4 regions of the Pseudomonas sp. F-14 TE3482 genome follow, and region 1 is predicted to be linked to each of the others. Evidence: predicted binding sites of a transcription regulator. Region 1 holds the regulator's gene; each other region holds the start of a gene.
The links. The regulator FliA, encoded in region 1, starts transcription of late flagellar genes. The targets are predictions, from matches to a motif close to CTAAAGTTTNNNNNNNNNNNGCCGNTAA.

Region 1 (7,528 bases):
GCTGATATTTACCACAGCCCGACCAAGCAGGTTGGCTGAGGTACTAATGAACAGTTTTTGTACCTACATCGATGGTCTGCCATGCATTGTTCCGTTGATGAACGCGCAGCCAGTAATGTGGCCTCCGTCTAAGTAAGACAAGGTAAAGAAATAACATGGGCAGCATGCATCCCGTACAGGTGATCGCGGTGACCGGCGGCAAAGGTGGCGTCGGGAAGACTAACGTGTCAGTGAACTTGTCCCTGGCTCTAGCTGAGCTCGGCCGGCGCGTCATGCTGCTGGATGCCGATCTGGGACTGGCGAACGTCGACGTCCTGCTGGGACTGACACCCAAACGCACGCTGGCCGACGTGATCGAAGGCCGCTGTGAGCTGCGCGACGTGCTGTTGCAAGGACCCGGCGGCATCCGCATCGTCCCGGCGGCGTCCGGCACCCAGAGCATGGTGCATTTGAGCCCCGCCCAGCATGCCGGCCTGATCCAGGCCTTCAGTGACATCGGCGACAACCTCGACGTATTGGTGATCGACACCGCTGCGGGGATTGGTGACTCGGTAGTCAGTTTCGTTCGCGCAGCCCAGGAAGTGCTGCTGGTGGTGTGCGATGAGCCGACCTCGATTACCGACGCCTACGCGCTGATCAAATTGCTGAATCGCGACTACGGCATGAACCGCTTCCGCGTCCTGGCCAACATGGCGCAGAGCCCGCAGGAAGGCCGCAATCTGTTCGCCAAGTTGACCAAGGTCACGGATCGTTTCCTCGACGTCGCCTTACAATACGTTGGTGCCGTGCCTTACGACGAAAGCGTGCGCAAGGCCGTGCAGAAGCAGCGTGCTGTCTACGAAGCCTTCCCGCGTTCCAAGTGCGCCCTGGCGTTCAAGGCCATTGCGCAGAAGGTCGATACCTGGCCACTGCCGGCCAACCCGCGTGGGCACCTGGAGTTTTTCGTCGAGCGCCTCGTGCAACAGACCGCAGGACCCGTCCTATGACAGCCAGTGGCTACAACCTCTACAAGAAGTCGGCACGTGACGCGCAGTACGAGCTGATCGAGCGTTACGCGCCACTGGTCAAACGCATTGCCTATCACTTGCTGGCGCGTTTGCCGGCCAGTGTCCAGGTCGAAGACCTGATCCAGGCCGGGATGATCGGCCTGCTTGAAGTATCAACCAAATACGACGCCAGCAAAGGCGCGAGCTTCGAGACGTACGCGGGCATTCGAATCCGCGGCGCGATGCTCGATGAAGTGCGCAAGGGGGACTGGGCGCCACGTTCGGTTCACCGCAATACCCGTATGGTCAGCGACGCAATTCGCTCGATTGAAGCTAAAACCGGCCGTGACGCTAAAGATCACGAAGTTGCGGCCGAACTCCAATTGAGTCTCGACGATTATTACGGGATTTTGAACGACACCCTCGGTAGCCGGTTATTCAGTTTCGACGATCTGTTGCAGGACGGCGAACACGAAGGGCTGCACGAGGATGGCGCCAGTGCTCATCTCGAGCCGTCGCGCGATCTGGAAGATGAACGCTTCCAGGCGGCGCTGGCGGACGCGATTGCCAATTTGCCGGAGCGTGAGCGACTGGTGTTGGCGCTGTACTACGACGAAGAGTTGAATCTCAAGGAAATCGGTGAGGTCCTGGGGGTCAGCGAATCGCGGGTCAGCCAGTTACACAGCCAGTGCGCGGCCCGTTTGCGGGGGCGTTTGGGGGAGTGGCGAGCGCGCTGACAGGCAGTGTGGGGACACTGCGAACGAGGTGGGTACGGCATTTTGCTGCATCGGCCACGGCCCGTTGTAATCCATACAACTGTTGAGTGTTACGCCGAATTGATTGAACGGCGCGTTCAGGTGCTGCGCGCGTTTTAAGACTGCTTGGAGGTCGAATTGGACAAGAATATGAAAATCCTCATCGTTGATGACTTCTCAACGATGCGGCGGATCATAAAAAACCTGTTGCGTGACCTTGGGTTCACCAACACGGTCGAGGCGGATGACGGTATTACCGCGATTCCGGTCCTCAACAGCGGGAGCATCGACTTTCTGGTAACGGACTGGAACATGCCCGGCATGACCGGTATTGATCTGCTGCGCCACGTGCGTGCCGATGAAAAACTCAAACACCTGCCGGTGTTGATGGTCACGGCCGAAGCCAAGCGCGAGCAAATCATCGAAGCCGCTCAGGCGGGCGTGAACGGCTATGTGGTCAAGCCATTCACGGCTCAAGCGTTGAAAGACAAGATTGAAAAGATCTTCGAACGCATCGGTTGATGTGCAAAGCCAGTCCGTCACGGGGGAGCTATGGAGCATAACGAATCTTCACAGGGCGATTTTGAGTCGACCCTGAAAAAACACGCGGTCGAACTGGTCGAAAGCCTTGAAAAAGGCAGGTTCGGCGACGCTGTGCAACTGATCCATGAGCTCAACCAGACCCGTGACCGCGGCCTGTATCAGGAAGTGGGCAAGCTCACCCGCGAGCTGCATAGCGCGATCGTCAATTTCCAGATTGACCCGCACATGCCGCAAGCCGAGGAAGTGTCTCAGATCACGGATGCCACCGAGCGCCTGGGGTATGTGGTCAAGCTGACCGAGGCCGCGGCCAACCGCACCATGGACCTGGTGGAAAACGCCACGCCGCTGATCAACAGCCTGAGCGACGAAGCTCAGGCGCTGAGCACGGATTGGGGACGGTTCATGCGTCGCGAAGTCGGGGCTGAAGAGTTCCGTGAACTGGCCCGGCGGGTCGATGGTTTCCTGACCCGCAGCAGTGAAGACAACCGCGTCGTGTCGAGCAACCTCAACGACATTCTGCTGGCCCAGGATTACCAGGACCTCACCGGTCAGGTGATCAAGCGCGTGACCCAGTTGGTCACCGAAGTTGAAAGCAACCTGCTCAAGCTCGTGCTCATGGCCAGTCAGGTCGACCGCTTTGCGGGTATCGAACATGACCGTGAAGCGATGCTGGCTGAAAAAGATCCGCAAAAACATCTCTCTCAGGGTGAAGGTCCGCAGATTCATGCCGATAAAAGAGAAGACGTTGTGTCCGGTCAGGACGATGTGGACGATTTGTTATCCAGCCTAGGATTCTAGAGTTTTAGCATTTTAGGTTTTTTAGGTTTTTAGACCTTTAGGAGCACCCCCCTTAATGAGCTTCGGCGCCGATGAAGAGATCCTTCAGGATTTCCTGGTTGAGGCCGGCGAGATTCTAGAGCAACTGTCCGAACAGCTGGTCGAGCTTGAAAGCCGACCGGATGATGCGGATTTGCTCAATGCAATTTTTCGCGGTTTTCACACTGTAAAAGGGGGCGCCGGCTTCCTCCAGCTCAACGAGCTGGTGGAGTGCTGTCACATCGCCGAGAACGTGTTCGACATCCTGCGCAAGGGTGAACGACGCGTCGACTCGGAACTGATGGACGTGGTTCTCGAGGCACTGGACGCGGTGAACGGCATGTTCAGCGAAGTCCGCGAACGCAGCCCGATCACGGCTGCCACTCCAGAATTGCTTGCAGCGTTGGCCCGTCTGGCCGAGCCGCAAACCGCCGATGAGTCGGCACCGGTCGCCGAGGTGGTGGAAGAACCTGCCGCTGAAGAATCGGGCGACATCACGGATAACGAATTCGAACAATTGCTGGACTCGCTGAATGCCGTCAAGGCTCAAGCCGAGGCTCCAGCGGCTGCGCCAGTGCCGACCAGCGATGCCTCGGCCAGCGACGAAATCACCGATGCCGAGTTCGAGTCGTTGCTCGATCAATTGCACGGCAAAGGCCAGTTCGCCCCCGATGCAGTGGTCGCGGCGCCCGCCGCACCGGCGGCCCCTAAAGCGGCAGGCGACAGCTCCGACATCACCGACGACGAGTTCGAAGCACTGCTCGATCAGTTGCACGGCAAAGGCAACTTTGCGGTCGATGCATTGGAGTCGGCGATTGCTTCGGCTCCGGCCCCGGCTGCGCCAACCGCTAAAGCGGCCGGCGACGATCTGATCTCCGATCACGAGTTCGAATCGCTGCTCGACGAATTGCATGGCAAAGGCAAGTTCACCGAGGTTGGCACTGGCGCAGTGGTTTCTGCTCCTGTCGCCAAGGCGCCAGCACCGGTTGCGAAACCTGTGGCCAAAGTGCCCGAGCCAAAAGCCGAAGCGCCGAAACCGGCCGCCGCTGCTGCACCGGCACCTGCTCGTGCCCCAGCCGCACCACCACCGGAAAAACCGGCCAGCGAAGCCGAGACCACCGTGCGGGTCGATACCGCGCGTCTCGACGAGATCATGAACATGGTCGGCGAGCTGGTACTGGTGCGTAACCGCCTGGTCCGCCTGGGCCTCAACAGCGGCGACGAAGCCATGTCCAAGGCCGTGTCGAACCTTGACGTGGTCACGGCCGACCTGCAAACCGCGGTCATGAAGACCCGGATGCAGCCGATCAAGAAAGTCTTCGGGCGCTTCCCGCGTCTGGTTCGCGACCTGGCTCGCCAGCTCAAGAAAGAGATCAACCTGGAGCTGGTCGGCGAAGAAACCGACCTCGACAAGAACCTCGTCGAGGCCCTGGCCGACCCGCTGGTCCACTTGGTGCGCAACTCGGTCGACCACGGTATTGAAGAGCCGGCTGAGCGCGAAGCGATGGGCAAGCCTCGCAGCGGCAAGGTGATTCTGTCCGCTGAACAGGAAGGCGACCACATCCTGCTGTCCATCTCCGATGATGGCAAAGGCATGGACGCCGATGTTCTGCGCGGTATCGCCGTGAAGAAAGGCCTGATGGACAAGGATGCGGCGGACCGTCTCAGCGAAACCGATTGCTTCAACCTGATCTTCGCTCCGGGGTTCTCGACCAAGACCGAGATTTCCGACGTCTCCGGGCGCGGCGTGGGCATGGACGTGGTGAAAACCAAGATCGCCCAGCTCAACGGCACCATCAATATCTACTCGACCAAGGGCAAGGGCTCGAAGATCGTCATCAAGGTCCCGTTGACCCTGGCGATCATGCCGACGCTGATGGTCATGCTCGGCAACCAGGCGTTCGCGTTCCCGCTGGTGAACGTCAACGAGATCTTCCACCTCGACCTGTCTCGCACCAACGTGGTGGACGGCCAGGAAGTGGTGATCGTGCGGGACAAGGCGCTGCCGCTGTTCTACCTCAAGCGCTGGCTGGTCAGCTCTGCTGCTCATGAAGAGCAGCGCGAAGGCCATGTGGTGATCCTTTCTGTGGGCACTCAGCGGATCGGCTTCGTCGTCGATCAACTGGTGGGCCAGGAAGAAGTGGTCATCAAGCCATTGGGCAAAATGCTCCAGGGAACCCCGGGCATGTCCGGCGCCACTATTACCGGTGACGGCCGCATTGCGCTGATTCTCGATGTTCCGAGCATGCTCAAGCGTTACGCCGCACGGCGTATTTGATTCTGCGGGAGCGGGGCGACTGAGCCTCGCCCCGTCTAACGGAGTGTTTATGGCAGTCAAAGTCCTGGTGGTGGACGATTCGGGGTTTTTCCGCCGCCGCGTCTCGGAAATTCTTTCAGCGGATTCCAATATCCAGGTCGTCGGTACGGCGACCAACGGCAAAGAGGCGATCGATCAGGCGCTGGCGCTCAAGCCAGACGTGATCACCATGGACTACGAGATGCCGATGATGGATGGCATCACGGCAGTGCGGCACATCATGCAGCGCTGCCCGACCCCGGTGTTGATGTTCTCCTCGCTGACTCACGAAGGCGCGCGGGTCACCCTCGATGCGCTGGACGCTGGCGCGGTGGATTTCCTGCCGAAGAATTTCGAAGACATCTCGCGTAACCCGGAGAAGGTCAAGCAACTGCTGTGCGAGAAAATTCTCAGCATCTCGCGCAGTAACCGTCGTGTCAGCGCCTACAGTGCCCCGGCTCCAGTGGCCGCACCCGCCCCGACACCTGCGCCTTCGAGCGTCAGCAGCTACGGCAGCAGCAGTGCGCCTGCGCGTCCGGCCCCGGCACCGATTCCGGCTCGCAGCCATGCAGCGACGCCGGCGTCGCCAGCGCCGAAACGCAAAGCCTACAAACTGGTCGCCATCGGCACCTCCACCGGTGGCCCGGTTGCCCTGCAACGGGTACTGACGCAGTTGCCGGCCAACTTCCCGGCCCCGATCGTGTTGATCCAGCACATGCCGGCAGCCTTCACCAAGGCCTTCGCCGAGCGTCTGGACAAGCTGTGCCGCATCAGCGTCAAGGAAGCCGAGGATGGCGACATCCTGCGTCCGGGCCTGGCGCTGCTGGCGCCGGGTGGCAAGCAGATGATGATCGACGGCCGCGGCGCAGTGAAAATCCTGCCGGGCGATGAACGTCTGAACTATAAGCCGTGCGTGGACATCACCTTCGGTTCCGCGGCCAAATCCTACGGCGACAAAGTTCTGGCGGTGGTACTCACCGGCATGGGCGCCGACGGTCGCGAAGGCGCACGTCTGCTCAAGCAGGGCGGCAGTGCGATCTGGGCTCAGGATGAAGCCAGTTGCGTGATCTACGGCATGCCCATGGCGATCGTCAAAGCCGAGCTCGCGGACGCGGTGTACAGCCTGGACGATATCGGCCGTCACCTGGTCGAGGCGTGTCTCTGATGGATGTACTCAGCCTTATCGGGATCATCATGGCGTTCGTCGCCATCATTGGCGGCAACTACCTTGAAGGCGGTCACCTCGGCGCGTTGGCCAACGGCCCGGCAGCGTTGATCGTACTCGGTGGGACCGTTGGTGCAGCGCTGCTGCAATCGCCGATGAGCGCCTTCAAGCGCGCCATGCAGATTCTCGCCTGGATTCTGTTTCCACCGCGCGTGGACCTGGCTGGCGGCATCGATCGCGTCGTGAACTGGAGCCTGACTGCCCGCAAGGAAGGTTTGCTCGGTCTGGAAGGGGTGGCCGACGCCGAACCCGACAGCTACTCACGCAAAGGCCTGCAACTGCTGGTGGACGGCGCCGAGCCGGAAGCGATTCGCAGCATTCTGGAAGTGGATTTCTACACCCAGGAAAGTCGCGACATCGAAGCCGCCAAAGTCTTTGAAAGCATGGGCGGCTACGCGCCGACCATCGGCATCATCGGTGCGGTGATGGGCCTGATCCACGTCATGGGCAACCTGGCCGATCCATCGCAGCTGGGCAGCGGCATTGCTGTTGCCTTCGTCGCCACCATCTATGGCGTGGCCAGTGCCAACCTGATATTGCTGCCGGTTGCCGCCAAGCTCAAGTCCATCGCGTTGCGGCAGTCGCGTTATCGCGAGATGTTGCTGGAAGGGATTTTGTCGATCGCCGAAGGTGAAAACCCTCGCTCTATTGAGTTGAAGCTTCAGGGCTTCATGGATTGATGGGAGACATGGAGCATGGCACGTCGTCGGCAGCCTGAAGAACACGTAAACCATGAACGCTGGCTCGTTTCCTACGCCGACTTCATTACATTGCTGTTCGCTTTCTTCGTGGTGATGTACTCGATTTCTTCGATCAACGAAGGTAAGTACAAGGTCATTTCCGAGGCGTTGATCGGGGTGTTTACCGACTCTGATCGCGCCCTCAAGCCGATCCCGATTGGTGACGA
Region 2 (7,528 bases), 4.5 Mb from region 1:
GAGCTTTGTCGGCGGCATGGAAGAGCGCGAAGAGAATCGCAAACTGGTGCACGCGATGATCAATCTGGCACACAACCTCAACCTCGAAGTGGTCGCCGAAGGCGTGGAAACACCGGAACAACTGGATTTGTTGCGCGGCTTTGGTTGCGATCAAGTGCAGGGGTACCTGATCAGCAAGCCGTTGCCGTTGGCGGAACTGGTTGAGTATTTGACCTTTGGCAGCAGTCAGCAGCCGATGATGGAAATCGTGAGCTAGCTCCAACCCCTGTGGGAGCGGGCTTGCCCGCGATAGCGGTTTATCAGTCACATCTATGTTGAATGTGCCGCCGTTATCGCGGGCAAGCCCGCTCCCACAGGATTTTCAGTCAGGCTGAGCTATCTGGAAATCGCCCTGCGACGCCGGCTCACGCCGAATCATCCGCTTCATCTTCCACTCAAACGCCAGCGTCAGGCTCACCGCCGCACACGCCAGCCCCAGCGCCAGACCCCACCAGACCCCCGTTGGCCCCCAATTCAAATGGAAGGCCATCCACCAGGCGGCCGGTGCGCCGATCAGCCAATAGCAACCCAAACCCACCAGGAACGTGGTCTTGGCATCCTTGAGCCCGCGGATGCAGCCCATGGCGATGGTTTGTGTGCCGTCGAACAGCTCGAACCATGCCGCCACCGCCAACAGGCTTACGGCCAGGTTGATGACTTCGCGGAACGCCGGGTCGTTGTGGTCCAGGAACAAGCCGATCAACTGATGCGGCAGCAACCAGAAGACCATCGCAAAACCCAGCATTGCCGCCGCACCAAAGGCGATCCCGACCCGTCCGGCCAGCCGCGCATCAAGCAATTGCCCGGCGCCGTAATGCTGGCCGATGCGCATGGTGATCGCGTAGGAAAGCCCCGCCGGAATCATGAACGCCACCGAGACGATTTGCAGGGCGATCTGATGCGCCGCCAGTTGCGTACTGCCCATGGTGCCCATGCACAGCGCAGCGAAGGCAAAGAGGCCGACCTCCACCGCATAGGTGCCGCCAATCGGCAGGCCCAGGCGCCACAATTCCTTTAAGTACTGACGGTTGGGCCGCGACAGACCCTGGCGCAATGGATACGCGTCGTAGGCCGGATGCCGACGAATATGCAGCGCCAGCGCCAGCGCCATCAGGTTGGCGACGATCGCCGTGACCAGACCGATGCCCACCAGACCCATTTTCGGCAGGCCGAACATGCCGGTGATCAACGCATAGTTGAGCAGGAAATTGGCCACGGTGCCGGCGAGGCTGATGACCATCACTGGTGTCGCCCGGCCGATGGCGCTGGTGAAACCACGCAGCGCCATGAAGCTCAGGTAGCCGGGCAGGGCGAACGGCAGGATCAACAGAAACTGGCCGGCAGCCTGGACGTTGGTTTCGGTCTGGCCGAACAGCAGCAACACCGGTTTGAGATTCCACAGCAGCAAACCCGCCACCAGTGCCATTAACCAGGCCAGCCACAACCCGGCCTGGGTCAGCCGCGCTGCGCCGATGATGTCACCCGCGCCCTGACGGATCGCGACCAGGGTGCCGACGGCGGCGATCACGCCGATGCAGAAAATCGACACGAACGAATACGTCGCCGCGCCCAGACCGCCGCCGGCCAGTGCTTCGGGGCTCAGGCGCGCCATCATCAACGTGTCGGTGAGGACCATCAACATGTGCGCCAACTGCGAGGCAATCAACGGCCCCGCCAGCCGCAGGATGGCCCAGAGTTCACTACGCGCTGGATGCTGCATGATCATCACGCTCGATTGTCAGAGAGAACAGGAAGCGTCGATTCTCGGCGCTCTGCGGGGTTTTCACAAAGGGATAAAAAGGATGGGTGGCATGATTAAAACTCATGCTGGGGAGTTTCTGATAAGTTGGTTCCATCGCGCTATAGGAGCCATCCTGATGTCCCGTCGTCTTCCTCCCTTGTATGCCCTTCGAGCATTCGAAGCGGCGGCGCGGCATAGCTCGTTTACCCGCGCGGCCGAAGAACTGTCGATCACGCAAAGTGCGGTCAGTCGGCACATTCGTACGCTCGAAGAGCATTTCGCCTGTCGGCTGTTTCATCGCAGCGGGCGCAACCTGCAACTGACCGAATCGGCGCGGCTGATCCTGCCCGGCATTCGCGAAGGCTTCACCGCCCTCGAGCGGGCCTGCAATACCTTGCGTGCCGAAGACGACATCTTGCGCATGAAAGCCCCATCGACCCTGACCATGCGCTGGCTGTTGGCGCGGCTCAGTCGTTTTCGGCACCTGCGACCGGGGAACGAGGTGCAATTGACCAGCGCCTGGATGGACATCGATACGGTGGACTTCAACCATGAACCCTTCGACTGCGCCGTCATTCTCAGCAACGGGCATTTTCCACCGGACTGGGAGGCGACTTTCCTGTTCCCCGAAGAGCTGATTCCGGTGGGCGCGCCGAATCTTCTGAAGGATCAACCGTGGGACGTTGCGCGCCTGGCCAGTACCGAGTTGCTGCACCCGACGCCAGACCGCCGTGACTGGCGCAACTGGCTGGAGCGCATGGGCCTGACCGATCAAGTCTCGCTCAAGGGTGGGCAGGTGTTCGATACACTGGAGTTGGGCATGATCGCCGCCGCCCGAGGTTACGGCGTGTCCATGGGCGATTTGTTGATGGTGGCGGAGGATGTTGCGCAGGGACGTCTGAGTCTGCCGTGGCCGACGGCCGTCGCCAGTGGTGAGAATTATTACCTGGTCTGGCCGAAAACCCGCCCCGGCGGTGAGCGTTTGCGTCGCCTCAGCGATTTCCTGCAAGGCGAGGTCCGGGCCATGGAATTACCGGATGTCGAACGTCTGGGCTGAATCGATGGAGCCGCCGCAATGGCGGCCTTGAGCCATATCCCCGTTAATTACTCAAGTATTCAGCTTTGCCGCCGAAAATCTGCTGATAGGACCTTCGTGCAGGTTCCATGTTTTCCCCACCATCAGAAATTTTGCCGAGTGTGCGAAGGGATCAGAATGATCCGGCCACTGGGTCAGGAGCTGTCATGTCTCAACCTCGTGCTCGGATTGCCTCACAGCTGGGTCTTGCGCTTGCCGTGATTCTGGCGATTGTCATCAGTGGCAGTACCGTGTTCGCCCTGCGCTCGCTGGACACCGCGAACCTCGCCACCCGCGAAGAGCATCTGGCCAGTGAGGCCCGCTTGCTTGCCGATCAGTTGAGCACCTTTCACGGCACTTTGCGTGAAAGCACCCAGCGCCTGGCCGGCCTGTTCGAGAAGCGCTTCAGCGCCGGTTTGAGCGTGCATCCGGATGAGCCGGTGACCGTGGCGGGCGTGCAGACCCCGGGCCTGCACTTGGGCAGTGAAGTGTTGAACAACAACTTCGCGGAAGTCGACGAGTTCAAGCAGATGACCGCAGGCGTCGCGACCGTATTCGTGCGCAGTGGTGAGGAGTTCATTCGGGTCAGCACGAATGTCACCAAACAAGACGGCAGCCGTGCCATTGGCACGCTGCTCGACCACGCGAACCCGGCTTACGCCCGTTTGATGGCGGGGCAGAGTTATGTGGGGCGAGCGTTGCTTTTCGAACGCTTCTACATGTCGCAGTACACCCCCGTACGCGACAGCAGCGGCAAGATCATTGCCGTGCTGTACGTAGGATTCGATTACACCGACGCGCAGAATGCGCAGTTCGCCAACCTCAAACGCTTCCGCATCGGCCAGACCGGCTCCCTGGCGTTGCTGGATGAACAAGGCAAATGGCTGGTGCCGATTGCCGGTGTGCAAGCGCTGGATCAGGCGGTCCCGAGCATCGTCGGTCTGGCCAAGACACCGGGCAAAGGCGACTTCTGGAACGACACGTCGCAAAATTTTTACAGTGTTGCCGTGCCGTTCGAAGGCGGGCCGTGGTCGGTGGTGGCGAGCATGCCGAAAACCGAAATCCGCGCGGTGACCTGGAGCGTCGGTATTCAATTGGCGATCGGCAGCCTGCTGGCGATGTTGCTGGCAGTCGGCTCGGCGGTCTGGTTGCTGCGCAGCAAACTGGCGCCACTGGGTGATCTGGTGCGTCAGGCCGAAGCCTTGGGTGCCGGTGATTTGAGTGTGCGCCTGAACGTGTCGAGCAATGACGAAATCGGTCAACTTGCCCGCGCCTTCAATCAGATGAGCCAGGCTCTGTCGACCATGGTCGAGCACATCCGTAAAGCCTCGGGAGAGGTCAACAGCCGTGCCCAGGCGTTGTCCGGTTTGTCCGGTGGCGCTTATGAAGGGATGGAACAGCAGTCCGGCGAAATCACCAGCATGGCCGGCGCCGTAGAAGAATTCAGCGCCACCTCGTTGAACATCGCCGACAACATGGGCAACACCCAGCGTCTGGCGCAGGAAAACGCACAGCAAACCCAGATCGGTCGTACGTCGATGGACGAAGCGTCCTCATCCCTGGAGCAAATCGCCGGTGCACTGAACAGCACCGCGACGGTGATCAATACCTTGGGGCAGCGCTCCCAGGAAATCGGCGGCATTGTCGGGGTGATTACCTCGATCGCCGAGCAAACCAACCTGCTGGCGCTCAACGCCGCCATTGAAGCCGCCCGCGCCGGTGAGCAGGGCCGCGGGTTTGCGGTGGTGGCCGATGAGGTGCGCAACCTGGCCTCACGTACCCGCCAGGCCACAGACGAAATTTCCGGGATGATCCAAAGCATCCAGCAGGAAACCGGCAACGCCATCAGCACCATGGAGCAGGGTAACGTGCTGATGCAGGAAGGCCTGTCGCGCAACGCCAACGTCGCTTCGGCGCTGGCACGGATCGATGAACAAAGCCGTTCGGCCGGTCAGCAATTCGCCGCCATCACTACCGCGACCCAGGAACAAAGCAGCACCGCGACCTTGCTCAGCAGCAATCTGCAAAGCATCGCTTTGGCGAACAGTGAGCAGCGGGAAGTGGTGTCCAACCTGGCTGTGACTGCCAAAGAGCTGGAGAAGCTGGCGGCGGACTTGCGGCATGAGGTTGACCGGTTTCGTTGAGTCGCTGCCGAAATCGCCATCGCGAGCAGGCTCGCGATGGCATCGACTCAATTCCCGATTTGCCAAATCTGCGGATCAATTCCTCTCTAGTGGTCGTCCTTGGCATTTAGCACCAGTGTCTCGATTTTTATGCTTGCTGAAACGTTTCTTCAAGTCTATAAAATTGGCACAACTCCAAGAAAGGCTGCTGCCATGACCCCGCTCAAACTCTTCGTTGCCCTCAGCGCACTGTCCGCTGCTTCCCAAGCCATGGCCTGGGATTATGTTTTGCTCGACACCGACAAAGCCGCCCAGAACTGGCAGATCACCAGCCAGCAACTCGGCGTGAAAACCGACAAACCCTTCAGCGTCACCCTGCGCACTTTGCACGGTGGGCGGCAGGAGGGGGTCAGCATCGTCGACATCGATAACGGCACGATGAAACTCTCGGTGGTGCCGACTCGTGGCATGAACGTCCTGCAGGCCTCGGTCGGCGATGTGCGCATGGGCTGGGATTCGCCGGTCAAGGAAGTGGTCAATCCATCCTTCATCGAACTCAACGGCCGCGGTGGCCTGGGCTGGCTGGAAGGTTTCAACGAACTGGTCACCCGCTGCGGCTATGAATGGGTCGGCCACCCCGGCATCGACAATGGTGAGCTGCTGACCCTGCACGGTCGCGCCGCCAACATTCCTGCGAACAAAGTCACTCTGCACATCGATGAAAAACCGCCGTACGCCATCACCCTGCGCGGTGAGCTGAAAGAACAGGCGTTCAAGAAAGTCGACTTCTCGGTTGCTACCGAACTGGTCACCGAACCCGGCAGCGTAGCGTTCGCCCTCAACGACACCCTGACCAACAACGGCGACTATCCGAAGGAATACCAGGCGCTGTATCACAGCAACTTCGGCACCCCATTCCTGGAACAGGGAGCTCGTTTCGTTGCACCGGTGAAACAGGTGTCGCCGTTCAACGACAAGGCCAAGGGCGATCTGCCGGACTGGCAAACCTACCGCGCACCGACCAAGGACTACGACGAAACGGTTTACAACGTGGTGCCGTATGCCGATGCCAAGGGCGATACGTTGACCGTGCTGCATAACAAGGCCGGCAGCCTGGGGGTTTCGGTCGGCTTCAATACTCAAACACTGCCCGTGTTCTCCCTGTGGAAAAACACCGATACCCAAGGCCAGGGCTATGTCACGGGGCTGGAGCCGGGGACAAGTTTTTCCTACAACCGCCGGTATCAGCGGCCTCTGAACCTGGTGCCGACGATTGGGCCGAAGGAACAGAAGCAGTTCGGGATCAGCTACAGCTTGTTGGCGGATAAGGCGGCTGTGGATAAGGCGTTGAAGCGGGTGAGCGATATTCAGGGTGGGCGGGAGACTGAGGTGCGGCAGACGCCGTTGGTTGATCTGACCAAGGGGTGATGCTGACTCTATGCCTTGGGCCACTGGCCGCTTGACGCTGCTCTACCTGGTTTTCAGCGCATTGGCCAGGCGCAGCATGGCGGCTTCGATTTCATAAGCGGTCAAGGACGAGTAACCCAATAGCCAACCTTGTTTCTTCTGATCGCCGGCGTACAACCGGCTGAGGCCGGAAAGCTGCACGCCCACGCCGGCTGCCTGGCGGATGGTTTTTTCCTCCGACCAGCCATCATGCAGCAGGCAGGGAATTTGCAACCCGCCCTGGGGGCGCAAGGTGGTAACGATGCCGTCCAAATGCTTGCCAATGGCGTCGAGCATGATGGTTCGGCGCCCGGCATAGAGCTTGCGCATGGCCCGGACATGGGCGTTGTAATGGCCGTCTTCCATAAAGCGCGCCAGGGTCAGTTGCAGGATTTGGGGCGTATGGCCGTCCATCATGCTGCGCGCGTAGGTGAAGGCTTTGATCAACTCGTGGGGCAAGACCATGTAGCCCATTCGCAACCCGGGGTAGAGGGTCTTGCTGAAGGTGCCGAGGTAGAGAGTGCGCTGGTACTTGTCGAGGCCCTGCACACAGGCGGTCGGCTGCCCGTCGTAATGAAACTCGCTGTCGTAGTCATCTTCGAGGATCCACTTGCCCTTCTCTGCGGCCCAGTTGATCAGCTCCAGCCGGCGTTCCAGCGGCAAGGTCGCGCCGGTGGGGTATTGATGAGAAGGCGTGACATAGACGCAGTTGGCGCCGCTGCGATCGGCGTACAGCAGGTCGGTGCATATGCCCAGTTCATCGACATCGATGGGCAGAACCTTGGTCTCGGCGGTTTCAAAGGCTTTCCTGGCACCAAAATAACCCGGGTTTTCCAGCAGGATCGGTTTGCCGGCGTCCACCAACAACTGCGCACACAGAAAGAGGGCTTGGCGAGTGCTGCTCAGCACCAGGATCTGGTCGGCGGAGCACTTGGCCCCACGCTCGAGGTTCAAGTAGGTGGCGATGGCCTTGCGCAGCGGCTCGGCACCTTGCGGGTCGCCGTGCAACAGCACGTTGGCGCGATAGTCCTTCATCACCTGGCGTTGCAGACGCTCCCAGACATCGGTGGGGAAAGTGCGGGTTTCCGGCAGGCCGGTCGCAAA
Region 3 (7,528 bases), 1.0 Mb from region 1:
GCATCGGAGCTTCTGGAACCACTCGCATCAGCGCTCCTGGAACCACTCACATCGAAGCTCGAAGAAGCGCTTTTGTTGACGCTCAAATCGGAAGACTTGTCGCGAGAGGAACTACCGCTGGCCGTTGTGGTAACGGTTATCGTATCCAGGCGAGTTGTCCGATCGGCGTTGTTATTCACTACCAGGCCAGGACCTTGTTGATCGGCAGAAGCGGTGGCTATTGCGTTACCGAGCGGGGCATTGGTGTTGGCAATGGCCATGGTGTTTTTCTGTTGGTTAAGGTCGCCGCCAGCAATGTTGATACCCATATTGCCGCTGCCACCATTCCCCGATCCGTTCATCACGGCAGAGGCTGTACTACCGAAGTTGTTGACTCTGTTGTTGTTGCTGTATTGCGTGACGTCGGCGGTGGCTTCAGCAGTGCCGAACACGAAGCTGTTGTCCTGACTGGAGTTTGAGGCAGCATTGGCGATGGCGGACGCGTTGTCTTGTTGGTTGCCACTACCTGCCGCCACGTTGACGCCGACGTTACCGCTGGCGCCTGTGGCAGAGCTGCTCATCTCGGCTTCGTTGATAGTCCCTTCATTACGGATGCGGTTGCCGGTACTGCTCTGGTTATCCCACGCATTGGCCGTCGCATAGACAGGGATCTTTGTTGGAGGAGGGGGTTTATGACCATGGTGGTGGTCATTGTCACGCCAATCGTTCTGCCCAGCTTGTACAGCAACAGCCATGACCGCAGCAATTGCGAAAACCAGAGGCTTGAGTGCCATCGAAGGTTTCATGGTGATTCTCCGTACTTATTTTAGGTTAAGTGTTGTGTCTACCTGTTTGGATCAATCCGTGACCCGTACGCTCAGGGTGTTGGCCATTCGGTTTCCCACCCCGGAGCTCTGATTCAACTGGATCACCCCACGGCTACCGGTGAAGGCCTGATCGCTGGTAGCGACCTGGCGATTGCCTGGTGCAGAGTCAGTTGGATCGGAGTTGTGGATCAGCGTCACGTTCTGCTGCATGAGGACGCTGTCGTCGATACTTTGCGGCTGTGTACTGATACTTATCCGCAGGGCATTGGCTTGCTGGTTGCTGGCGCCTGCGCTCTGGTTGACGCCCAGTACGCCGTTGCCGTGGCTGAAGGAGTTGCCTTGAATGCTGGATCGAGCATCGATCCTGGGGTCGACCTGCGTACGCAGCCGTTGGCGAATCTGTGTGGTAGCACTGGCGTTGTTGCCAATGGCGATGGCCCGGGCGTTGGCTTGTTGCTGCTGATCGCCCGCCGCCTGGTTGACCGAGAGGTTGCCCTGGTGCTGCATGCCCGAACCGTCGATTTCGGCGTTATTGATGACGGGAGGCTGGGCAAAGGTCGATGCACTGCAAAACAGGGCCAACAGCAGCAGCGTACGATTCATCTCAACGGTCTCCCGTTACAACTCTCAGAGCACCCAGACCTTGCTGGACATTTGAATTGACCATGTTGGCAATACCGTTGCCCGAGTTTCCCGAACGTCCAGCGGGGAGGTTGGAAAGCTGGGTCTGGTTGGTGATATTGCCGCCCAGGTTGTTGTGGGTGCCTTGAGTGACCAGGCGGGAGATACCGGCACCGCTGGCGACGTTGGCGAAGTCGCCGTCGCTCAACTCGTTCGTTTGCCTGAGGACTTGTCTGGACGGGTTGGCATTGGCGGTCGTGGGGCTAGGGTCGGGAATCACCGGTGCACGCGTTGCCATGCGCGGTTGGACATCACGTTTGATAATAATGATGCCGTTGTCAGCCTGTACGGGCAGGCTGACACTTGAGCCCAGTGCACATCCGATCAGTAGCAGGCTAAAGATGCTGTTATCAAATGTCCCCACGGCGGCAATTCCTTCTTTGATGTGGGCGGGTCCCAATCAACGTTTCGAAGGAGCGAGCGAAAGCTGTGCCGGTTTTCGATTGTCGTTTTGATTCAGAGGGTTATCGATCAACGCTAGTGGATCGATGAAAGGGTGTTTCAGGTCTGAGACAGCCAGTGGGAGGGCAATATTGATAAGAGATTGCAATAGCACTGGATCCAAGCTTTATGGCGGGATGTATCAGCGTTCTAACACATCGCATGACAAGACGATGACCGGCGTTGAAATGGGTTGTTCGAGAGGGGACGGTGTTTCAGAAGCGGACGTATTTGCAAAAATACTGCAACAAATGCTGGAGGCGTGTGCAAGCCAGTCAAGTCAAGCGCAATCCCTGTGGGAGCGGGCTTGCCCGCGAAAGCGGTGTGTCAGGCGACATCAATATTGACTGTGCCGCCGTCTTCGCAGGCAAGCCCTCCACAGGGATCTGGGTGTTGTCCGGCTCAGCGCCCGAGCAGCAGCGTGACCGCTTGCAATGCCTGAAGCCGGCGTTCGGCCCAATCGCCCTGAAGCACTTGAACAGGTTGTCGATGCTGCTCCAGCCATGCTTGAGTCGCGTTGAAAAAAGCCCGGCGTTCCTCCAACTCGGGCTGACACCGTTGACCGTCATCGGTCCAGTCGACTTGTTCGGGCGACAGCAGCAAGTGCAAGTCATAGTGTCGAGCCAGCAGTGCTTGCTCGAGCCAGGCCGGGCAATCGCCAAACAGGGTTTCGCTCCAGAGCATATTGCTCAACAAGTGAGTATCGAGAATCAGCAACGACGGCCCCAGGGCGCGGGCGTCGTCCTCCCATTGCAGCTGACCGCGAGCGATTTCGGGAATATCGGCCGGGCAGGTGTCGCGCGCCTCCTGGTCAATGAACCAGCGCACGTATTCGCCCACCAGAGCGCCGCCGAATTGCTGTTGCAGTTCGGCGGCCAGCCAGCTCTTGCCACTGGACTCAGGCCCCGTCAGTACCAGAACTTTCATGTGCGCAACGCCGGATCGGTGCGCCATGTCCGCCAGCCATGCACTGCCAGCAGTGCGAACGCCCCATACAGGCCCGCGGTCAGGTACAGCTCTTTGTAGATGAACAGGCCAACAAAAATGATGTCCAGCGCGATCCACAGCGGCCAGCATTGCAGACGTTTTTGCGCCATCCATAACTGCGCCACCAGGCTGAAACCGGTCAGTGCCGCATCGAGCCAGGGCTGCGCGGCATCGGTCCAGTGGGCCATCGCGGAGCCCAGCAGCAAACTGCCGACTGCGCCGACGGCCAGTCCGAGCGCAACGGATTTGCCATCGAGCAGGCTGACATGCCGCTTGCCATGAGTCGCGGTCCCCTGGGTCCACTGCCACCAGCCGTAGATCTGCAAACCGGCGTAGATCACTTGCAGCAGCATGTCCGAATACAGCTTCACTTCGAAAAAGATCCAGCTATACAGCAGCACCATGACCAGCCCGATCGGCCAGCACCAAGGGTTCTGTTTGACCGTCAACCAGACGGCAATCACGCCGAGGGCGGCAGCAAACAGTTCAAGCCCGGACATGGAGGTTCCTTGGTGTCGTAAAAATGAGGGGGCGAATTGTACCCGGATTGCGGGGGAATGGGCTTGTTGTGGGGAAGGGGGGCTTGCCAATGCCAGTCAATGAAACGCAATCCCTGTGGGAGCGGGCTTGCACCGCGAAAGCGGTGTGTCAGGTGGCATCGATATTGACTGTGCCGCCGCCATCGCGGGCAAGCCCGCTCCCACAAGGGACAGCGGGAATGCCGGGACGCAGTTACACCCGAAACTGCTTCAGCAACCCGTTCAACTGCTCGCTCAATTCCTTGAGATGAACGCTGGCCACGCTCGACTGCTCGGCCGCCAGTGCCGTGCTGTGGGACAAGCCTGCGGCCTGGGTCACGTTCTGGTTGATGTCTTCCACCACATGGGCCTGTTGCAAGGTCGCACTGGCAATCGAAGCGTTCAACCCATTGAGATTGCGCAAGGCCTGGCCGATGGCATTCAGGCTGGCGCCGGCCAGGCCGGCCTGCTCGATGGTCAGTTGCGAGGCACGGCTGCTGTCGCCAATCACCTTGACCGCCGCTTCCGAATGGCTTTGCAGGCGTTCGATCATCGACTGGATTTCCGCCGTCGACTTTTGAGTACGCTGGGCCAACAGGCGTACTTCATCGGCGACCACCGCAAACCCGCGACCTTGCTCGCCGGCTCGGGCGGCTTCGATGGCTGCGTTGAGGGCCAGCAAGTTGGTTTGTTCGGCGATGGAGCGGATCACTTCCAGAACGCTGCCGATTTGCGTGCTTTCGGCGGCCAGCGTACGAATCACTTCAACGGCTTGATCGATGGTCGACGACAGCTTGTCGATCTGCTGCAGGCTGCCGTCGATATTGACCTGGCCCTGTTGCGCCTGAGACTCGGCATTGCGCATTTCACTGGCCGCGTGTTCGGCATTCTTGGCCACATCCTGCACGCCGTAGGTCACTTCGTTGATCGCGGTCGCCACCAGCTCCATTTGTTGGGATTGTTGCTGGCTGCGTTGCTGGGCTTGCGCGGCATCGTTGCCCAGTTCGCTGGAAGACTGGCCGAGCGCGCCGGCGGACACCTGCAACTGACTGATCACCAGGCGCAGTTTCGCGGTGAAGGCGTTGAAGTGTCGGGCCAGTTGCGTGACTTCGTCCTGACCGTGGGTATCGAGGCTGCGGGTCAGGTCGCTTTCACCGCTGGCAATGTTGGCCATGGCGTTCACGGTTTCCTGGAGCGGACGCACGATGCTGCGGGCAATCATGATCACCAGCAGGGCCATGATCAGCGCAATCACCAGCCCCACAAAAGAGGCCTTCCAGACTTGGGCATGAAACTCGGCCTGCATGTCATCGATGTACACGCCGGAACCGATCACCCAACCCCAGGGCTCGAACAGTTTCACGTAGGAGGTTTTTTCCACCGGCGCGCTGGCGCCCGGTTTCGGCCAGCGGTAATCGACCATGCCGGCACCCTTGGCCTTGGCGATGGCGACCATCTCGTTGAACAGCGCGAAACCGTCGGGGTCGCGGATCGTCGAGAGATTCTGACCTTCAAGTTTCGGATTGGTCGGGTGCATGACCATGACGGGCGTCAGGTCGTTGATCCAGAAATAATCGTTCTGGTCGTAGCGCAAACCGCGCACGGCGGTCAGTGCCTGTTTTTGCGCGGCATCGCGGGTGAGGGTGCCGGCAGTTTCCAGGCCGTGATAGTAGGTGAGGATCCCGCTGGCGGTCTGCACCACGTGCTGGGTCTTTTGGGCCTTGGCCTGATAGAGGTCGTCGTGAATCTGCTTGAGCATCAACACGCCCAACGTCAATAGCATCACCACGGCCACGATCAAGATGAGCCACAAGCGTCGGCTGATCGACACACTGCGCAAGCTGTTCATAACGCGGTTACTCCGGTTTCTTGTTCTTGTAATAAACGATCGCCAGCATCCAATCACACTTTGCCGATCGGGCCTATCCGACTCAGGTCCTATTACGCGGCAGCGTAAACGAGGCTTGTCTGATAGGATTTCGGCCCCGCACGGGAAAACCTGAGCCCAAGTCTTTTTTTCACGCAATTTTTACCGTTTTGCGTGGATCTTGTGCGCGCGGGGATTCAGCTAAGGTTGATCGCAGTTAACGCTTATAAATTATTAACGGAGCATGCCTGGGGGCATTGTTTCTTGGGGGATTGATGGATCTTTGGACGGCCTTTCAGGCATTGATTTTAGGCGTGGTGGAAGGGCTGACGGAGTTCTTGCCCATTTCCAGTACCGGGCACCAGATCATTGTGGCGGACTTGCTCAATTTCGGCGGCGAGCGCGCCATGGCCTTCAATATCATCATTCAGCTCGGCGCGATCCTGGCGGTGGTCTGGCAGTTTCGCCGCAAGATCTTCGACGTGGTCATTGGCTTGCCGACGCAGCCCAGCGCTCGGCGTTTTACCGCGAACCTGTTGATCGCTTTCCTGCCGGCGGTGGTGTTGGGGGTGATTTTCGCCGACTTGATTCACGAGTACCTGTTTAACCCGATTACCGTGGCTACAGCATTGGTCGTGGGCGGGGTCGTGATGTTGTGGGCCGAACGTCGCCAGCATGAAGTGCATGCTGAAAGCGTCGATGACATTACCTGGAAAGACGCTCTCAAAGTCGGCTTCGCCCAGTGTCTGGCGATGATTCCGGGGACTTCGCGTTCCGGTTCGACGATCATTGGCGGCTTGCTGTTCGGGTTGTCGCGCAAAACGGCCACCGAGTTCTCGTTCTTCCTCGCCATGCCAACCATGGTCGGGGCGGCGGTGTACTCGGGCTACAAATACCGTGACCTGTTTGTGCCGGCTGATTTTCCGGTATTTGCCATCGGGTTCGTCACTGCCTTTGTCTGCGCGATGATTGCTGTCCGGGGGCTGCTGATCTTCATTGCCAGTCACAGCTACGCGACATTCGCCTGGTACCGCATTGCGTTCGGTCTGCTGATCCTGGCCACCTGGCAATTCGGTTGGGTCGACTGGACAGCGGTCAAGCCATGAGCGATTCCAGTGCGCGCAACAACAACCCCGGGCGCAAGTCCGGGGGCGCCATTCAGAACCTGCGGCTGAAACTGCTGGTGTTCGTTGTGCTGTGCGCAGTGCCGTTGTTTGGCTCGGTGTCGATGTGGCTGCGCGGGGTGTCGGTGATTCCCCTGGCGGCCTATGGCATCGTCAGCGTGCTGGCGTTTTTCCTGTACTGGAGCGACAAGCACAAGGCCCGCGCCGATAGCTGGCGCACGCCGGAGAACGTCTTGCACGCGGTGGAGTTGGCGGGTGGTTGGCCGGGCGCCTTGCTGGCCCAGCAAGCGTTTCGGCACAAGACCCGCAAAGTCTCGTTCCAGTTGGTGTTCTGGCTCATCGTGCTGATGCACCAGGTGTTCTGGATCGATCAGCTGTTTCTGGGCGCTAACCTGTTTGCATTGTTTTAAAGCACTTTAAAGCAGCAAGCCGACCTGCGTGCGGTTGGGCAACTTGCTCACCACCAGTTGGTGGGAACGTTGCAGCAAGCCTTGCAGCTCTTCGGTGCCCAGCGGGTAGGGCGTTTCCATGATGACCCACTGGGCCCGGGCCAGATACGGCGCCGGGTGAATGCCCGGCCGGTCGCAATGGCCCAGGAACAAGTCCTTGTCGACCTTGAACGCCAGGGACTGTCCCCGCAGGTTCTGCAAGGCAAACATCTTGTTCCCGGCAATCGAAAACACCCGCACGCCACCCCACTTGTAATCCTCCCGCGCGCCGGGCAACGCCAGGCAGTATTGCGCGACATCCTCTTCGCTCATTCGTCCCGCTTTCATAACAGTCTGTCCCCGCAAACATTGAATGATTCGATCAAATGATCGATCCAGGCGCGCACCGCCGGCATCACCCCGCGTCGATGAGGGTAGACGGCTTGCAACCAGCCGCCCGGCAATGACCAGTCGGGCAATAGTTGCACCAGCGAACCGTTTTCCAGCTCTTGCTCGCAATACATCATGGGCAGCATGGTAAAGCCCTGGCCGTTGAGGGTGCAGGCTTTGCGCACGATGAAATCTTCGCAGCCCAAACGCGCCTCAAGGCTCAGGTCGTAGTTTTTGCCCTGTTGATCAAGCATGCGGATGTGCACCATGCGATCGGCCTCCAGAG
Region 4 (7,528 bases), 5.3 Mb from region 1:
GCAAGTACTGGCTGTGCTCGTCGTGGGAGCGTATCAGCTGCAGGCCGCAGGGTTCGGCGCAAGGCGCGACTTGCTCGATACCCATCTGCGTGCCGCCGCCCCGCACCTGTCGGATCCAGCGCACCACTGCAATGCTCCAGCCTTGACCGGCGGTATCCTCGATACCGACCATTTCGCCAGCCTGTAGCTCGGCGGGCACCGCGCCGGGCCAAGCCAGGCAATAGCCGCCAGGACTGTGATTGATCACCGGCAGCGCATAGGTCGGGAAATGCTGCTGGCGGTCGGATGCCTCGTGGCTGTCATCGTTTTGAAGGTGCGGGTATTCGATCTCTTCGTAGGGCAGCAGCGTGTCTGCCGTGCCATGAGGGGCGGCGTCGAAGGCGTGGCGCCATTGGTCTTTGGCGCGAGCTGTCGGGTCGGTCGCCGAGAACTGCGCGGGGCGGGCGCCGGGTTTTTTCAGGATGTCGTTGAACGAGCGTTGCCCGCCCAGATAAAAGTGCAAAGCGCTCATACCCACGCACAGGGTCAACGTGCCGTGGCCGACAGTGCGCTGGAAACTGCGCTCGGCGGCCTGGCCCCAGGCGGCATGCAGGTGTTGCAGCGTATCCAGATTCAGCCCCACCGGAATGGGCAACGGCGAGACCTTGTCGGCCGACTGCTGCAGATGGTTTTCGATGGCCATGACCAAGGGTTGCGGGTCGATCCCCAGCAAACGCTCCTGTTGTTCGGCGAGGAATTTGGAGCGGTAGCGCGGCCCGGTGTCGAGATCCGGGGCGATGGCAAACAGCCCGTTGTCCAGTTTGGCCGGTTGCAGCTTGATCCACTGGCTCCAGGGTTCGAGCACCTCGGCGAGCCGGGCGATCTGGTTCTGGCGCAGCTGATTGCAGCGTGAAGCACCCAGCAGAAGGGCGACGACATAGGTTTGCTCGATGCTCAGCTTTTGCGTCTGGCTGGCCAGTTCATCGCGCACACTCAGATTTTGCAGTTGGAACTGACAGCCAATCCGATACAGCTGATGCAGTTCCAGCCACAGGTTTTCGGGCACCGGGCAATAGAGTTCAGTGGCGCGGATCAATGCGCCGTTCAGGCAATGGATTGCCCGCTGCAAAGCCTGGGTCAGCAGCGGCGCGCGATCCTTAGTGAAGCGCGGCGTGACGCGAATGACGATTTGCTTGTAGCCGATCGCCAAGTGGCTCTGCAGCGCCTGGCAAAGGTTGGCGATCTTGCGCGAGCGCTCGTCGAGCACAATGGCCTGATGCAGGAAATGCCGCTCCAGATGCTTGCAGACGTAATACACCTCGGGCCGCAGCAATTCGAGCAATTGCAGGCGATTATCGCTGGGTGTGAGCAGTTGATTAAGTTCGCTCAAGCCTTGATACAACTGGCGAGCGGTTTCGCCGATGTTGGCTTTGGGCAGGTTGGCGATCCAGCGCTTGAGGTCGCGAGGCGTGGCTTCGCAGAAAGACAAACGCGACTGCGTCGGGATCGGTGCGCGTAGCAGCAGGACAGGATTGGTCTCATTCATGCCGTAGACAAACTCCGACCGGGAAATGGGCAGTGAATGACTTGACTGTAGCAGCTATGAACGCGGAGGGGGTGTCGCGATATTTACGTCACGCTTGCCTTCGTAGGAGCTGCCGAAGGCTGCGATTTTTTTCAGAGCGCGCCGTAGATCAAGATCAAAAGATCGCAGCCTTCGGCAGCTCCTACAGGGGGAATGCGCCGCCCGGAAGAAATTCGGGGCGGCGGGCCCGGGATCAGGCGCTTGGCAAGCCGATGCTCTGACCCATCTGCACTGGCGAAAGAGCGCCCAGTCCTTCAGCCCATTTCACTTGATCCGGCCCGAACAGCACGACAGCCGTAGAGCCGAGTTTGAAGCGACCCAGCTCCGCGCCTTTTTCCAGATGGATCGGCGCACGGGCGGCTTCATCGTAACGGAAGGTTTTCAGTTCGCGTTTTGGCGGCGTGATCAGCCCGGCCCAGACAGTTTCGATCGACGCCACAATCATCGCGCCCACCAGCACCACGGCCATCGGGCCACGTTCGGTGTCGAAAATGCACGCCACACGCTCGTTGCGCGCGAACAGCTCCGGTACGTTTTCAGCGGTGGTCTGGTTGACCGAGAAGATGCGGCCGGGGATGTAGACCATCTCGCGCAGAGTGCCGGCCAGCGGCATGTGCACGCGGTGGTAATCCTTGGGCGACAGGTAAATGGTGGCGAAATCACCGCCCATGAATGGCGCTGCGTTGGCCGCGTCACCCCCCAGCAGTTCCAGCACGCTGAAGCTGTGACCCTTGGCCTGGAAAACGCGACCGTGTTCGATCGGGCCAAGCTGGCTGACGGCGCCATCGGCCGGGCTGAGGATCGCGCCTGGGGTTGGGTCCAGCGGGCGCGCGCCGTCTTTCAAGGCGCGGGTGAAGAACGCATTGAAGTGCTCGTAAGCCGTCAGGTCTTCGACCAGTGCCTGGGACATGTCCACTTGATAACGCTTGGCGAACCAGGCGGTTAAGGCGTTCTTGAACCAGCGCACGCGGCATTCGGCAATGCAGCCGGCCAGTCGCGAGAGCAAGTGATGAGGCAGCAGGTATTGGCTGAGGATAAACAAACGCTTATTCATTAACTGTCCTTGAAAAACTTAAATCTCTACGGGCGTGTCGGGATGGTTGCCCCATTCGCCCCAAGAGCCGGCGTAACCTTTGACTCGCGGATAACCGAGCGACTTGGCTACTAGATACGTGAAGCCAGAACGATGGTGAGTCTGGCAGTGGGTAATGACTTCTTTGTCTTTGGTGATACCGAGTTGTTTCAGGATTTCTGGCATGTCGGTGCGGATGCGCAGGTTGCGTGCCTGATCCATGCCGGCTGTCCATTCGAAATTGACCGCGCCCGGAATGTGCCCGCCCTTGGCTGCCAGCACTTTTTCGCCGGAGTATTCCTGCGGCCCGCGTGCGTCCCAGATCGCCAGGTCAGCGGCACCGAGACGGCTTTGCAGGTATTCGCGGGTGGCGGTGGGTTCGTCGTGCAGCGTCAGGGCGACTGGTCCACCGACCGCTGGCGGGATCTGGATCGACATGGGCATGCCTTCCGCCAGCCAGGCCTTCAGGCCACCATCGATATAGTGATACTTGCTGTGGCCGATGACATCCAGCAGCCAGATAAAGCGCCCGGCCCAACCGCCGCCTTCGTCGTCATAGACGACATAGACCGCATCGGGGTTGTGTCCCAGTTCGCCGAACAATGCTTCAAGCGCGGCTTGGGTCGGCAGCAGGCCTGGCGCAGGCGCCTGACCCAGTTGAGTGCGTTTTGGATCGACAAAGCGTGCCCCGGGAATATGCCCTGCGGCATAGCGGGCGCTGCTGGTCAGGTCCACCAGAATCAGTTCGCGGGAGTCGAGACGCGGGAGCAGGTCGCTCGGCTCGATCACCAGCGCCAAGCCAGAGAAGTCAGACATGTGAGGTCTCCAGAGCACAAAGGGGAGGATTGTAGCGCAGCGTCATGAGGGCCTGTTATCAGTTATTTCGGCGCAGGAAATAACTGAATCTGTGGCGAGGGGGGCTTGCCCCCGTTCGGCTGCGAAGCAGTCGCAAATCCGCTGCATGCGGTGTGCCTGGTAGAACGAGGTTGCAGGTTTTGGGACTGCTTCGCAGTCCAGCGGGGGCAAGCCCCCTCGCCACAGGTCTTGATCTTCACTTAACTGACTGGCATCAGCCCCTAGCGCTGGCTAAAACTGTGCAGGGCTTTTTCAATGCACTGCGCGGTTTTGCCGAACGCCTGCACGGTGATTTCCGAGAACGGCCCGCCGCCCTGATCCGCCACCACGATCATGATCACTCGACCATTGTTGACCAGGGAGCGCAGCAGCAGGTGTTCACCGCAGAACTGCGAACGCAGGCTGGCCGGCAACAGGGCCGAGAATTGGGCGTTGTTGGCCGGCGTCAGGCGCACCTGAGCCTGTTGTGCGAGCAGACGCTGAAGCACCGCACTCTGGCTGACCACCAGGTTCAGGCCGGCCACTTCTTTGGGCAGCCCGGCAATCTGGTGCACGCGCAGACTGGCGTGTGTGCGATCGGCCATCAGGATCATCACACGCCGCATGCCACACGCCACCAAGGCATCTCGGGCCGATGTGGTCAAGTGCATGGCATTGGTAAACCGGCTCGGCTCCACCAGCAATTCGGCGCATTGTTTACGCCACTTCGCCAGGTCTTCGGCGGTGGGCGCCGGGGCCGGCAGCAAGCCGGCGTGAACGCGGTTCATGCCCGCCGGCCAGATCAACGCTTCGGCCGGGTGCCAGAGGTCCGGCATGGCATGTTGCCGGGCGCTGTTGGCAGCCTGTTGGTGCAACTGTTGCTGCACTTCATCCATCGGCATTTGCAGATAAAGGCTGGTCAGGTACTGCCAGCGTTCACAGTGCGGACTGTCCCAGGCCTGTTGTGCCGACAACGCCAGACCATTGGCCAGCAGCACGGTGTTGGCGGGCTGATTAAGCCAGCGCCGCAACGTCGGGTCGTCATCGAGACGATTCTGTTGGCGTAGCGGGTGATCATCGTCCCGTGCAATGCGCAGGACTTTCACCAGTTCGCGTTGTTCATTGAGCAGCAGCCGATAACCCTGCTGGACCCAGATTGGCAAACGCCAGACATCCACCAGCGCCATACAGATTTCCAGCAGACGCACGCCGAACAATTGCTTTTCGACTTTGCGCGCCGACTCGCCTTTATGGATGACCCGCAGTTCCCATTCTTCAAGCATCTGCGGATGGGTCAACGCCATGGGCCACAGTGGCGAAAGAAACAGCAGGCTGCCCCAGTGGATGTCCTGCCACAACCGCGCCAGGCGACTGGCAAAAAAACCATTGGCCTGTTGAGTGGCGTGCTGACTGATCAGCTGAAGCTGGCGCAGGGCAACGGGGATCTGCGATTGGGGTTCGGCGGGTAAGCGCTCGAGCAATTCTTCGGTGCGTTTCAAACCAAGGCGATTAATTGCCACTTCGAGATTTTCAGCAGGCGTGGCCATGCTGCCATGAGTGTGGCGATTGGCTTCGCGAATCACACTCAAGGCCAGGGCCGGGCTGTCCTGCATCATTTCGGCAATGTCGCGCAGCGCGCTGCGGCTATCGCGGATGGCTTTGCAGACGCGGTCGTGACTGGCTTGCGGAACCGGCAGGCGCACACCATCGAGCAGCTTGACCCAGCCTTCGAGCGTGGTCGGTTTTGGCGTTGGGACGTTCGTTTCGTTAGCCATGTCTGGACGCTGCTTTACCTATCCCTGCGTGGGCCAAATTGGCTTTTCGCCTTATCTGGCTATAGTCTGGCGCAGTTTTGCCGATAAGGAGAAGAAGAGATTTTTTAACTTCCGAATATGACCTTGAACCCGACTCAGTAAGTGCTCTCCTACCTATGGCTAAAATTATCGGCATCATCGTCGTATTCGCGAGCGTGCTCGGCGGATACGTGCTTTCCCACGGCAAGATTGCCGCCCTCATTCAGCCTTTCGAGGTGATGATTATCGGTGGCGCGGCCCTTGGTGCATTCCTGCAGGCCAACCCCGGTCATATGACGATGCACGTGCTCAAGAAGTCTTTGGGCATGTTCAGTTCGCGTTTCAACCACACCTTCTACCTGGAAGTGTTGGGGCTGATTTACGAGATTCTTAACAAGAGCCGTCGCGAAGGCATGATGGCAATCGAAGGCGACATCGAAGATGCCGCTGCGAGCCCGATCTTCGCCAAGTACCCGGCAGTCCTGAAAGATGACCGCATGACGGCGTACATCTGCGATTACCTGCGAATCATGTCCTCCGGCAACATGGCTCCCCATGAGCTTGAAGGCTTGTTCGACATGGAACTGACCAGCCTCAAGGAAGACCTGGATCACCCCTCCCACGCCGTCAACGGCATCGCCGATGCCATGCCGGGTTTCGGTATCGTTGCGGCGGTATTGGGTATCGTGGTGACCATGGCTTCGCTGGGTGAAAGCGACCAGAAAATGATTGGCTTGCACGTAGGTGCAGCTCTGGTAGGTACCTTCTTCGGTATTCTCGCGGCCTATGGTTTCTTTGGCCCGCTGGCCCACGCTCTGGGCCACGATGCCAAGGAAGAACTGAACGTCTACGAAGCCATCAAGGCCTCGCTGGTGGCTTCGGCTTCCGGCATGCCGCCATCGCTGGCAGTGGAATTCGGTCGCAAGGTTCTGTACCCGGCGCACCGTCCTAGCTTCGCTGAGCTGGAACAAGCGGTTCGCGGTCGCTAAGTCATGGAAAATAACCAGCCGATAATCATCAAGCGCGTAAAAAAGTACGCGGGCGGGCATCACGGGGGCTCCTGGAAAATCGCCTTCGCGGACTTCGCGACGGCGATGATGGCGTTCTTCCTGGTGTTGTGGCTGTTGTCCACGGCAACGCCGGAACAGAAGATCGCCATTGCCGGTTACTTCAAGGACCCGGTCGGTTTCAGCGAAAGCGGCACGCCATACATCATCGATCTGGGCGGCTCGCCGACCCTGGCCCCGGAGAACACCCTCAACCCCGAGGTGAAATCCCAGCCTCAACCGGACAAGGTGACTATCGACGCCGAACAGGTCGAAGGCATGGCCGAGCAGGTTGAGAAAGAGCGCCTGGAATTGCTGCTGCAAGAGTTGCAGAACAAGGTCGAAGAAAACCCGCAGTTGCAGAAGTTCAAGGATCAGATTCTCTTCGAGATTACCCAGGACGGTTTGCGCATCCAGATCGTGGACGCCGAAAACCGCCCGATGTTCGACTCCGGCAGTGCGCGTCTGAAGCCGTATTTCGAAGACATCCTGCTGGCCATGGCCGACACCATCAAAGCGGTGCCGAACAAGATCAGCATCAGCGGCCACACCGATGCCAAGCCGTACTCGGGCACCGGCGACTTCGGCAACTGGGAACTCTCGGCCAACCGCGCCAACGCGGCTCGCCGTGCATTGATCGCCGGCAGCTATCCGGACGCTCAGGTCGCGCGGGTCGTCGGTTACGCTTCGTCGGCATTGTTCGATCGGGAGAACCCGTTCAACCCGGTCAACCGCCGCATCGACATCGTCGTGCTGACCAAAAAAGCCCAGCGTGCCATCGAAGGTTCGCAAGGTGCCGAACCTGCGCCAGTGCCGACGCAAGGGCAGGGCGGCCCGGGCGAAGTGCCCACGCCGCCAGCCGATCCGAATGCCTTGCCGGCGGATAAGGAGCCGCTTCCGGCACATGAGCTTCGGGAGCGGTTGAATCTGTTTGATGATCCGGTGCCGAAACCAGCCCCCAAGCAGTGACCTACAAAAAAGCCGACAGCGATGTCGGCTTTTTTGTGCCTGTACGCTGCTCCACATCAGTATTCGCTGCCCCTTCGGTCGCAGACGTAACATTCTGAAACGCCGGAAGGTTCGGATGGGATATCAAGATGCATCCTACATAAATCCCTTTTTCCTCTTGCTAACGTACTCGGCAGTTTGCGTTTGCTCACGCCGGGGATGGCATGGGCATCGCGATTTGTATCCTCATTCGGCTTAAGGACGAGCCACG

Region 2: AB7M26_RS06415 (methyl-accepting chemotaxis protein) is a predicted target of FliA. The motif match lies at 2,888-2,915, and genes of this name have one in related genera.
Region 3: AB7M26_RS22225 (methyl-accepting chemotaxis protein) is a predicted target of FliA. The motif match lies at 5,410-5,437, and genes of this name have one in related genera.
Region 4: motA (flagellar motor stator protein MotA) is a predicted target of FliA. The motif match lies at 5,305-5,332, and genes of this name have one in related genera.

The regions. Positions count from the first base shown of each region.
Region 1 is NZ_JBRJII010000001.1:5,942,118-5,949,645, reverse strand. Features, by position in the region: gene flhF (flagellar biosynthesis protein FlhF) at 1-39, shown strand, start outside; gene fleN (flagellar synthesis regulator FleN) at 156-986, shown strand; gene fliA (RNA polymerase sigma factor FliA) at 983-1,723, shown strand; gene AB7M26_RS26995 (chemotaxis response regulator CheY) at 1,892-2,263, shown strand; gene AB7M26_RS26990 (protein phosphatase CheZ) at 2,294-3,082, shown strand; gene AB7M26_RS26985 (chemotaxis protein CheA) at 3,138-5,378, shown strand; gene AB7M26_RS26980 (protein-glutamate methylesterase/protein-glutamine glutaminase) at 5,428-6,561, shown strand; gene AB7M26_RS26975 (flagellar motor protein) at 6,561-7,301, shown strand; gene motD (flagellar motor protein MotD) at 7,317-7,528, shown strand, end outside.
Region 2 is NZ_JBRJII010000001.1:1,455,364-1,462,891, forward strand. Features, by position in the region: gene AB7M26_RS06400 (putative bifunctional diguanylate cyclase/phosphodiesterase) at 1-256, shown strand, start outside; gene AB7M26_RS06405 (NorM family multidrug efflux MATE transporter) at 362-1,759, opposite strand; gene AB7M26_RS06410 (LysR substrate-binding domain-containing protein) at 1,917-2,837, shown strand; gene AB7M26_RS06415 (methyl-accepting chemotaxis protein) at 3,023-4,999, shown strand; gene AB7M26_RS06420 (aldose 1-epimerase family protein) at 5,192-6,406, shown strand; gene pdxR (MocR-like pyridoxine biosynthesis transcription factor PdxR) at 6,449-7,528, opposite strand, start outside.
Region 3 is NZ_JBRJII010000001.1:4,946,716-4,954,243, reverse strand. Features, by position in the region: gene AB7M26_RS22250 (heme utilization protein) at 1-785, opposite strand, end outside; gene AB7M26_RS22245 (adhesin) at 837-1,409, opposite strand; gene AB7M26_RS22240 (hypothetical protein) at 1,411-1,851, opposite strand; gene AB7M26_RS22235 (AAA family ATPase) at 2,331-2,855, opposite strand; gene pnuC (nicotinamide riboside transporter PnuC) at 2,852-3,415, opposite strand; gene AB7M26_RS22225 (methyl-accepting chemotaxis protein) at 3,648-5,282, opposite strand; gene AB7M26_RS22220 (undecaprenyl-diphosphate phosphatase) at 5,576-6,406, shown strand; gene AB7M26_RS22215 (DUF1294 domain-containing protein) at 6,403-6,834, shown strand; gene AB7M26_RS22210 (MmcQ/YjbR family DNA-binding protein) at 6,841-7,200, opposite strand; gene AB7M26_RS22205 (LysR substrate-binding domain-containing protein) at 7,197-7,528, opposite strand, start outside.
Region 4 is NZ_JBRJII010000001.1:624,316-631,843, reverse strand. Features, by position in the region: gene AB7M26_RS02760 (molecular chaperone) at 1-1,525, opposite strand, end outside; gene asd (archaetidylserine decarboxylase) at 1,758-2,618, opposite strand; gene AB7M26_RS02750 (rhodanese-like domain-containing protein) at 2,637-3,452, opposite strand; gene AB7M26_RS02745 (HDOD domain-containing protein) at 3,713-5,245, opposite strand; gene motA (flagellar motor stator protein MotA) at 5,401-6,252, shown strand; gene motB (flagellar motor protein MotB) at 6,256-7,278, shown strand.